3 regions of the Cupriavidus sp. 291-E7 genome follow, and region 3 is predicted to be linked to each of the others. Evidence: predicted binding sites of a transcription regulator. Region 3 holds the regulator's gene; each other region holds the start of a gene.
What was found. Region 3 encodes FNR, which switches genes on or off when oxygen is low (the NO sensors DNR and NnrR bind a similar motif). Its sites were predicted from a motif close to TTGATNNNNATCAA; they were not measured.

Region 1 (3,273 bases), on a different contig from region 3:
GCGACATCACCGAGCGTGTGCGCGCGGAGACCGCGCTGCGGCGCTCGCGCGAGGAACTGCAGGCGCTTTCCGATAGCATTCTGGCAAGCCGCGAGGAAGAAAAGCGCCGCGTCGCCCGCGAACTGCATGACGACATCGGGCAACGCCTGAGCGCGCTGAAAATGGACCTTGCCATGCTGGAGGGCGACCTGCGCGAAGCCGGCACGGCGTCGCATTGCCTGAGCCGCGCGGCGGCCATGCATGGCGGCATCGATGCCGCCATCGCCGCGGTCCGGCAGATCTCCGCGGACCTGCGCCCGGCTCTGCTCGACGAACTGGGGCTGGCGGCGGCGCTGGACTGGCTGGCCAAGGATTTCAGCCGCCGCTGCGGCCTGACGATCGACCTGCGCGCCCCCGATCATCTTGACGTAAGCGAACAGGAGGCGACGGCGGTTTTCCGCATCGTGCAGGAGGCACTGAACAACGTCGTGCACCATGCCCAGGCCAATCGCGTGTGGATCGCCCTGGACCAACACGGCGACGAACACGTGCTGCGCGTGCGCGACAACGGAAATGGCTGGGACGGCACGCTACGCGACCGCACGCGCCGTTCTTTCGGACTGCTCGGCATTCGCGAGCGAACCCGGCTGCTGGGCGGAACGCTGGCGCTGACGCACGCGCCGGGGCAAGGTTTCGAGCTATGCCTGCGCTTTCCCATACGTGCCACTGTGGCGGAGTGAGACGATGATACGAGTGGTCATTGCCGACGATCATGCCGTGGTGCGCAACGGCTTGCGCCATATTTTGGAGCGCGAGGACGACGTGGAAGTGGTCGGCGAAGCGGCCAAGGGCTCCGAAGTGCCGCAGGTGTTGCGCGAGACCACACCCGATGTGATCCTGCTGGACCTGTCGATGCCCGGGCGCAGCGGCCTGGAACTGGTGCGGCATGTCCGCACCGAGTATCCGGCCAGCCGGGTTCTGGTGCTGACCATGCATGCCGAGGAGCAGTACGTGGTACGGGCATTCCGGGCTGGCGCGGCCGGATATCTGACCAAGGACAGCGCCGCCAATGACCTCATCGCGGCCCTGCGCAAGGTGGCCTCGGGCGGCACCTATGTCAGCCCCGAGATGGCGGAAAAGCTGGCGCTTGGCGTGCAGGAGCAAATCGATGCGCCGCATGCCAGCCTATCCGACCGCGAGTTGGAGGTGTACCGGCGCATCGTCAACGGCGAATCGCTGACCGAAATCGCCGAAGCCCTGTGCGTCAGCTCGAAGACCGTCAGCACCTACAAAATGCGGCTACTGGAAAAGCTCCAGCTTCGCAGCGACGCCGCCCTGGTGCGCTACGCCATCGAGGCGAACCTGTTTCCCGGCGAATCGCCGCTCTAATATCTTTCATCCCACCTGCCTGCGACGGCCGGCCGCCACACTGCTGGCCTCCGCGCGAATCAGCAGCACGGGCTTGCTGGTCTGCGCCACCACGCCTTCAGACACGCTGCCCATGATGACCCGCCGCATGCCGCGACGCCCATGCGTGCCCATGACGATCAAGTCGGCCGGCCAGGTGTCCGCGCGCTCGACGATGGTCTCCGAAATGTTGCCGCGGCCAAGCGGACGCTCCACGAGCTCCTTGATGCAGGTGACCCCGGCTTCAGAGCACCGCTCGGCGGCGAGGTCCAGTGCCCGTTCGCCGCCCTGTACAAGCTGGCTCACCACCATAGCGGTGTCCGCCATGCCCGCCGTATCGAAAAATTCGCTGTCGTCCACCACATACAGCAGCTTGATATCGGCATGGAACGCCCGAGCCATGCCGATGGCCTGCGTCATCGCCAGGTCGGCGGAATCGCCGCCATCCACCGCCACCAGAATTCTCTCGTACATGATCGGGCTCCGCCTGCGTCATCGTGCTTCGAGACTAGGCTGCTCCAGCCCATCGCACTTGATCTGCCGCAATGCCTTTGATTGATCGAGTCAGTCCGCTATTGATTGATTTTTCGCAACGGCTTCTTCAAGTCATGGCATAGATTTGACGCGTGCCCAATGTCGTGGCACTGGCAAGGGGGCAGATGGACATCTCAGCTATCGTGGTCCACGTCGATGCGTCAAGGTACGCCACGGCCCGGCTTTCCCACGCGGTCGCCCTGGCTTGTGCGTTGCCGGCAACGCTTGTGGGCCTGCTGCCGCAACGCGGCCTGGCTCCCGACGCGGCGCTCTTCGCCGATTGCGAGTCCAGCCGCCTGGCCTTCGAGGCCGCGACGGCAGGCGCCCCCATCGCCGTGGACTGGCGCGTGGGAGAAGGCACGCCACTTGAAGCCATGCAATGCGAAGGCCGCCTGGCTGACCTGATCATCGTCAGCCAGCCGTGCGCTGGCGACGGCCATTGCCCGGTTGACACGCGACAGTTTGTGGAAGGCACCATCCTGGAGGCCGGACCACCGGTCCTGGTCATTCCGCTGACGCACGACGCCGCGCCCACGCAGGCGTGGCCCTATGCGCGCGTAATGGTGGCGTGGAGCGGCACGCGCGAATCGGCGCGTGCGTTGCGCGACGCGCTGCCGATCCTGCGCCGCGCGCAGCATGTCGCGCTGGCTTGCTGCATTCCCTTCTCCCGACACCGCCACACCGATATGGCGCCGGCCAGCTACGCGCTGACGTGGCTGGCGCGCCGGGGCATCCGCGCCTGCCTGTTCGGACTTACGGGCGACGCGCATCCGTCACTGGGCAAGGCTTTGCTGGCCACCGCCCGGACGGCGCGCACCGACTTGCTGGTTTGCGGCGCGCAGGCGCGCGACGAAACGGTCGGAAAGCTGGCCGGCAAGCTGGGAGACATTCCCTGCACCGTGCTCGATGAATCTCCGATCCCGGCGCTGTTCGCACGCTAACGATGCGCATGCCGACGCCGCCCGCGCCTATCGGAACCCCGGGGTGCGGGCGGCTTCGCCAACTTGGCGTGACGCGTCTCAGTGCGCCAGCAGCACGGGAATCGTCATCGAACTCAGGATGGTCTTGGTGACGCCGCCCAGCACCAGTTCGCGGAAGCGTCCGTGCCCGTACGCGCCCATGACCAGCAGGTCGGCTTGCACATCGGCGGCGCGCGACAATATCAGGTCGCCGATGGCGGCGTCGTTCGCGCCGGGTTCGAACTCCGTGCGGACATCGGCGCCCACGTCGCGCAGCACACGGCACGCGATATCCAACGGTGCCGCATCTGCGCGCGGTGCGTGGTGGACCGGATTGGCATGCAGCAGGTGCACGGTGCTACCTAACAGCAGCGGCAATGCATCGTGCAGGGCG
Region 2 (3,273 bases), on a different contig from region 3:
CCGAGTGCGGCCAGCGAGATCGCACCGATCATGACAAAAGCGAGCGAAGGGTCCCACACGCCGGCAAGGTCCAGGAAGCCCAGGACCTTGGCAGGGTTCGCCATGCCCGACACCATCAGGCCGAGCCCAAATACCAGCCCAGCTACCCACGCAGTGATCACGCCCATCTCAGGCTCCCAGCAAATGACGTTGTACGAAGACGGTCAGGAAGCCGGCTGCCATGAAGGTGAGCGTGCCTGCAATCGACCGTACTGAACCGCGCGAGATTCCGCACACGCCATGCCCGCTGGTACATCCGCTTGCGTATCGCGTGCCGATGCCCACGAGCAAGCCAGCCACCAGTACTTGGGGCCAGCCAGCCTCGATGCTGGCAACCGCAGGATGACCCGCCAGGCGGCCCAGCACCGGTGCGGCGAGCAGCCCCGCAAGGAAGGCAACGCGCCACGCCATGTCACGGCGAGGCACGCCCAGCAATCCGCCCAGGATGCCGCTGATGCCGGCAATGCGGCCGTTGAAGAGAATCAGCACGGCCGCCGCCAAGCCGATAAGAAGCCCGCCGCCGAGCGACAGCGATGGGGTGAAGTGATCAAGATCCAACGTCATGGGTTTTCCGATTCGATATTTCCTCCTGAACCGCGGCACATCGAGAGGCGCGAGCGGTTCCGGCAAGCGCAATCGGCTCGTGTCGACGACGGCCGGCCCAGGCCGCCAAGAATTTGCGGCAGCGTCGAGTTACCGCTGCCCGATGTGCCCGGCACGACCACGAACCGGCTTTACTGCCCGGCATCAGGCATGCCAGGTCATCGGCCGCGCGCGGCTTCACCCTTCACCAGAATGACAGGGCACGGCGCATGAGCGATGACACGGCCCGCCACGGAGCCGACGACGGCATCGAAGAATGCGCCCCGGCCGTGAGTACCCATCACAATCGCCGACGCATCGACGGAGCGTGCAAATTCGACGATGCGTTCTGGCGCGAATCCGGTCAGCGCGTGCTGCTCGAACGACACGCCGCCGAGGTTCAGGATCTCGGCGGCCGAGCGCAATGTCCGGCTGCTTTCGTCCGCGTGCCATGCCGCCAGGTCGGTGGCGCTGATGTATGACTTCACCTCGCCCGACACGGCCGGCATGCAATGGACCAGATGGACGATTAATGGTCCCTTCAGCAATTTTCCGGCGGCCACAAAGTGCGCCGCCGCATCGCTGTACGTTGACCCATCAGCGGCAAGTACGATGGATTGCATCACAGGCTCCTTGAATCGAGGACGGCAACAAACGCTTATGCGCCGCACAGCACTGGGCAGGGCGCTAACGCGACACGGCGATTCCTTAACCGGTGAATCCGCCCCATGCTGACAAGGTAGGCGACGAATCCTCCCGGCATTTGGGTTGGATCAAGGAAACCGCCTGTGTCCTTCGTAGGGTCCGGGGTAGCGGCGTGGTTGCGATCATCGGATCATCGGCGCGCCGGAATGGATGCGCCCGAGACCAGTTTCAATGGACAGCGGGGTCGTCCTTCATCCCGACCAAAGAATGCCGGCGAAGGATGCCTTGTTCGTCGAAAACCAGTACCAGGCTGTACTTGGCGGTCCATGCGGCTTCCCTTCGCCGCATCGGGATATAACCCTGGTTGTTGCGGTCGAGTTGATAGGTCATGACGCGGCCACCTTCCCACACCGCGCTGGGCTCGGCCAGTTTCATGTACACGTCCTCCCGGGTCGTGACGCCGTCCTGCAGGAATGTCAGAAGCTGTGGATCCCCTGGCGGATAGCTCGCGCATGCGGTGAGGATCGCCAACAGGATGACAATGGCACGGCGACCGGCCCAAATCGTTTTCATCGTCAATCACCTCTTTTCAAGACGCCCGGCACGGCACGGACACCGTGCGGCATCGCCGCAATTCTCGTGGCGTTCAAAGTCCCGTCGACACCTGCGGCTACATACCAAATCGAAAATGTCCGCTGTGCAGCAAAATGCTGTGAGCCCCGGTCATCTCGAACAGGCCACGGGCCATCGTCTCGATGGCGCCCTTGTGCTTCTGATAGGCCACGAACAGGTCTTCCGGCCGACACGATCGCGCACCGAAGTGGTCCTCCAGGGCTTCGGCGGTAATGCCATAGCACGCCGGCGCGCCATCGACGCGCGCCTGACACTGAAGGCTGGGGCCTGCCGAGCAGTAGGTCGGCAACATGCCTGAAAACTCGATTGCGCTCATGATGTGTTCGACGATACGTCGCCGTACCTGGAGATGTCACCGTCCCTAAATTAGGCGCTGGCGCGATCGCTGATTTGATTCACCGCAAGGGCGTATGCATCGCGCCACGTCGCGCGTGGGTTGCGCGCCGCCTGTCTGGTGGCGAGCGATATCGACGCCATAATTCGCATCGTTGGCGACAACCCGCCCTGCCCCTTGATCATTGCACGGCAATCGCCTTGCGCTGTGTCAACGGCCACCGCCCATGCGGACATAAAGTGAAATCCAACGCGGCAACGCAATCACACGGCGGAATCGATCATGAGCTTCCTCGGCAATCCTCGCTCCTGGGTCAATGTCATGATCCTTGCCGCCTTCACCGCATCGGCCGGCGCCCAAGCGTCTGCAAGCACGCCCAAGGCCACCTTGCAGCAGGGCGCCACCAGCATTCCGTACCTGTCGGGCGGCATCGGCGCCGACGATGTGGCCCGCATGCGCTCGCTCGCGCCGCAGTTCAACGTGCACCTGCGGTTCCAGGACCGGTCGGATGGCGCGTCGCTTGCGGACGTCAAGGTGCTGCTGCTCAATGCGCGACACGAACGCGTCCTGCGCGTGGTGAGCGAGGGGCCGCTGTTGTATATGCGGGTGCCGCCCGGCCAATACTATCTGGCGGCGGTGTACCAGGGCATCATCCAGGAACGCGCGCTGATCGTTGGCCGAAAGCCAATAGACCTGACCATCTCATTCACGATGAATAGCGAGGAAGCCACCTGGCAGTACTGCAAGCGCCAGGCCGACCTGTGCGAAGGCATCGCCCCTTAAGTGCGCCGCACATCGAAGACGGCGAGACGGCGCATACGGCGAACGAGTTGCGGGCGCGCAATCGGCGCCAAACGCTGGCAGGGCCAGCCGCATGCGCGGCAGCCTCAGCTCAGATGCGGAGCATGAACCGGCGGCCTTCAGACAAGCAGGCCGCCGGCTTCGGTGAAGCGATTAGTGGCGTCGACTGCCCGCCAATGTCGAAATCGCGCCGATAGCGGCGGACAGCACGGCCACCGTGCCGATGCATTGCCAGGGGT
Region 3 (3,273 bases):
GCTTCCAAAGCGTGATGGTGGATCGCGATACCTACGTCGTGACCTACGACGTGGGGCGTGGCGAGCCGCGCGGCAGCCGCTCGCGCAAGACCGATCACCAGGCAGCCGGCTTGGGCGATTGCGTGAACTGCAGCATTTGCGTGCAGGTATGCCCGACCGGCATCGATATCCGCGATGGGTTGCAGTATGAGTGCATTGGCTGCGGTGCGTGTATCGACGCCTGTAATCAAGTGATGGACAAGATGGAGTATCCACGTGGACTGATCCGGTACACGTCGGAGAACGCCATGCGCAAGAAGCTGTCGGTCACCGATGCCCGCAAGCGTCTGCTGCGCCCGCGCACCATCGTCTACACCATGATCTGGCTGGCGCTGTGCGCGGGATTCGTTGTGTCGCTGGCCATGCGTACACCGCTGAAGGTCGACATCATTCGTGACCGCGGCGCGCTCGGGCGCGAAGTGGAAGGACGCTGGATCGAGAACGTGTATCGGCTCCAACTGATCAACGCGACTGAGGCGCCGATGAAGATCCGTGTGCAGGCGCAGAGCGACGATCTGAAGGGGCTGACGGTCGAATACGACCATGCCGCCGAAGCGCTGTCGCCTACGTCGAACCGGTTGCTGCCGATCCGGATTCGCGTGCCGATCGATGATGCCGCGCAAGGGACGCACAAGATCGAGGTGACGGTCACTGCCGAGACCGAAGCCGCGCGCGAGGTGAATATCCGGCAAAGCACGAGTTTCATCGTCCCTCGCAATCTGTGATGCTGTCACAGATTGCGAAGAGGGACGGATGCCAATAGGAGAGCGCAATGACCCCACACCCCGCAAAACCCTGGTACAGGGAACCCTGGCCCTGGATCCTGATGAGCGGCCCGCTGTTGGCGATGGTTGGTTGCGGCATTACGATCTGGCTGGCCAACAGCCACGCCGACAAACCGGTTGCAGATGCCGCTCGTCACGGCCTGGTAGTCGAAAAAGTCGGCGCGAGTCGGAGTGAGCCGTCAGCGAGGCGCCCATGAGACTACGCTGGCTGATGTGGGTGTTATGGCCGGCGTTTCTGATGGGCGGTGCGGCCACAGCGGTGGTGTTCTCGGTAGTGGACCCCGGAGATCTCAATTTCTTCGGGCATCCGGTTGAAGCATCGCGGCAAGCGATCTACACCGTGGGTTTCCTGGTGGCGTGGCTGTTCTGTGCGCTATCGAGCGGACTCACGTTGTACACGATGCCGGTGAAGCTCAGCGATACCGATGAACTCGAATAGCAACATTAAACAGAAAGGCCGCACCGGATACGTCCCGGTGCGGCCTTTGTCACGGTGCTCGGTATGAGATGTAGCGCGTGTCAGCAGGAGCGGCTATACACCTGCTTGATGCCTGCCATGTCGACCAGTTTCACATGTCGCTGACGAATCTGGATCAGGCCCGCTTCAGCGAAGCGCGAGAACAGACGGCTGACGGTCTCGAGCTTCAGGCCAAGGTAACTACCGATTTCCTCGCGGCTCATGCGCAGCACGAACTCGGTGGAGGAGTAACCGCGTGCCGAAAGTCGTTCGGACATGTTCACGAGAAAAGCAGCAAGCCGCTCTTCCGCGCGCATCGAGCCAAGCGTGATCAGCATGACCTGGTCTTGCGAGATCTCCTTGCTCATCAGCCGCAGGAACTGGCCCTGCAGAGAAGGCAGGCTGCCCGACAGCGATTGCAGGTCGTCGTAACGCACGACGCAGACTTCGGTGTCTTCCAGCGCGGTGGCGTCGGATGCGTGTTGCATCTCGCCCAGGCCGTCGAGACCGATGACTTCGCCGGGCAAGTGGAAACCGGTGATCTGGGTGCGCCCGTCTTCCATCGTGACGTGCGTCTTCAGTGTGCCAAAGCGAATGGCATAGACCGCGCTGAGCGGTTCGCCCATGCGGTAAAGCGTTTCGCCCTTATGGACACGCACACGTTCCTGAACGAGCGTGTCCATTTTCGCCAGGTCTTGTTGCGACATGCCGACGGGCAGGCAAAGCTGGCCCATTGCACACGTGGAACAACGGGGCGACATCTCGGTGACGGGAATGGAAGTCAACAATTGAAGTGCTCGTTATGAATGCGCTTGCAGCGAGGGCGCGATGCAGGCATTTTACAGTGTCGAGTGACGCAGAAGCGAGGAACAGTTGCCATTTGGTGTGCTTTTAAGCGTTTTTCTTATGGCTTTGCTCGGTGGTATGCATTGCGCTGCCATGTGTGGAGGAATTGCTATTGCTGCGGAGCAAAAACAGCCCCGCACTGTGGCTGTTTTCATACATCGCTCGCCGCGACACTGGTGGGCCGAGCTGTGCGTCATGCATGTTGGCCGCATCACTACGTACATGCTGCTTGGCGCGGCGATGGGAGCGGTGGGCGCGACCGTATGGCGCCAGGAGTATCTGCCGTTGCAGCGATGGCTCTACGCGTTGGGCAGTGTGATGCTGATTGTCACGGGCGCGTGGTTGTTGCGCGGACGCGTGATGCGAGCCGACTGGATCGAACGGCTGGCGTCTCTGGCAGCCGTGCACGTGGTGCAACATGTTCGATCGATGAGTGCTCGCTTGCCGGCGAGCTTGCGGCCGCGTCAACGGGCCATGCCGATGGCGCGCCGCTATGGCATGGGGCTGGCCTGGGGTCTGGTACCGTGCGGGATGGTCTACAGCGCACTCGCTCTGGCGTTGCTGGCCGGCAATGCCACGTCAGGTGCGCTCGTGATGGGTGCCTTCGGACTCGGCACATTACCGAACCTGCTGGTGATCTCGGGCTTGTCCGGATACCTGCGCCAGCTTTCCCGCAAACCGGCCATACGGATGGGCGCAGCCATCGTGGTGATCGGGTTCGGCATGCTGGGCGTGGCCCGTTCGATCTGGCTCCCTGATACGTTGGCGCAACACGGCTTTTGCGTGGTGTTCTGAATCGGCCACAGTGCCGGGTTGCGGGCGGGGCCGGGAATGCCATACAATCCCGAGAACCACGGTATCGCGCCGCACCATGCTTTTTGCGTCGCCGGGCCGCTTCCCTGATCTGGGACGCGTGCCCAGGTTTCCGGTCACTCCGGTGCGCCGGCAACGTCTCTACAGTTCATCCGGTTCAAAAGATCTGGTTAAAAGACCGGCGGCGGTTGGGAAGGTGGCGCCGGCCAGGGCGATGTTGCCCCGAGCCGATACCGTTTTGTTTCTTGCCGTCTTGGCCATCCGGTGGCCCAGGCGAATGTCCGCCCCGAAGGGAGAAGGCGCGACGCAAGAGGTCCGTCGATTGGTGAAACT

Region 1: AC3FLX_RS31510 (universal stress protein) is a predicted target of FNR. The motif match lies at 1,919-1,932, and genes of this name have one in related genera.
Region 2: AC3FLX_RS31555 (universal stress protein) is a predicted target of FNR. The motif match lies at 1,385-1,398, and genes of this name have one in related genera.

Annotation. Positions count from the first base shown of each region.
Region 1 covers NZ_JBYOJV010000033.1:8,655-11,927, reverse strand. The annotation lists gene AC3FLX_RS31520 (PAS domain-containing sensor histidine kinase) at 1-719, shown strand, start outside; gene AC3FLX_RS31515 (response regulator) at 724-1,368, shown strand; gene AC3FLX_RS31510 (universal stress protein) at 1,375-1,860, opposite strand; gene AC3FLX_RS31505 (adenine nucleotide alpha hydrolase family protein) at 2,046-2,861, shown strand; gene AC3FLX_RS31500 (universal stress protein) at 2,940-3,273, opposite strand, start outside.
Region 2 covers NZ_JBYOJV010000033.1:14,197-17,469, reverse strand. The annotation lists gene AC3FLX_RS31565 (DUF6691 family protein) at 1-167, opposite strand, end outside; gene AC3FLX_RS31560 (YeeE/YedE family protein) at 169-603, opposite strand; gene AC3FLX_RS31555 (universal stress protein) at 801-1,244, opposite strand; gene AC3FLX_RS31550 (hypothetical protein) at 1,495-1,839, opposite strand; gene AC3FLX_RS31545 (DUF1488 family protein) at 1,937-2,215, opposite strand; gene AC3FLX_RS31540 (hypothetical protein) at 2,516-3,016, shown strand; gene AC3FLX_RS31535 (ElaB/YgaM/YqjD family protein) at 3,188-3,273, opposite strand, start outside.
Region 3 covers NZ_JBYOJV010000008.1:250,275-253,547, forward strand. The annotation lists gene ccoG (cytochrome c oxidase accessory protein CcoG) at 1-764, shown strand, start outside; gene AC3FLX_RS16450 (hypothetical protein) at 812-1,021, shown strand; gene AC3FLX_RS16455 (hypothetical protein) at 1,018-1,263, shown strand; gene fnr (fumarate/nitrate reduction transcriptional regulator Fnr) at 1,344-2,069, opposite strand; gene AC3FLX_RS16465 (sulfite exporter TauE/SafE family protein) at 2,155-2,922, shown strand.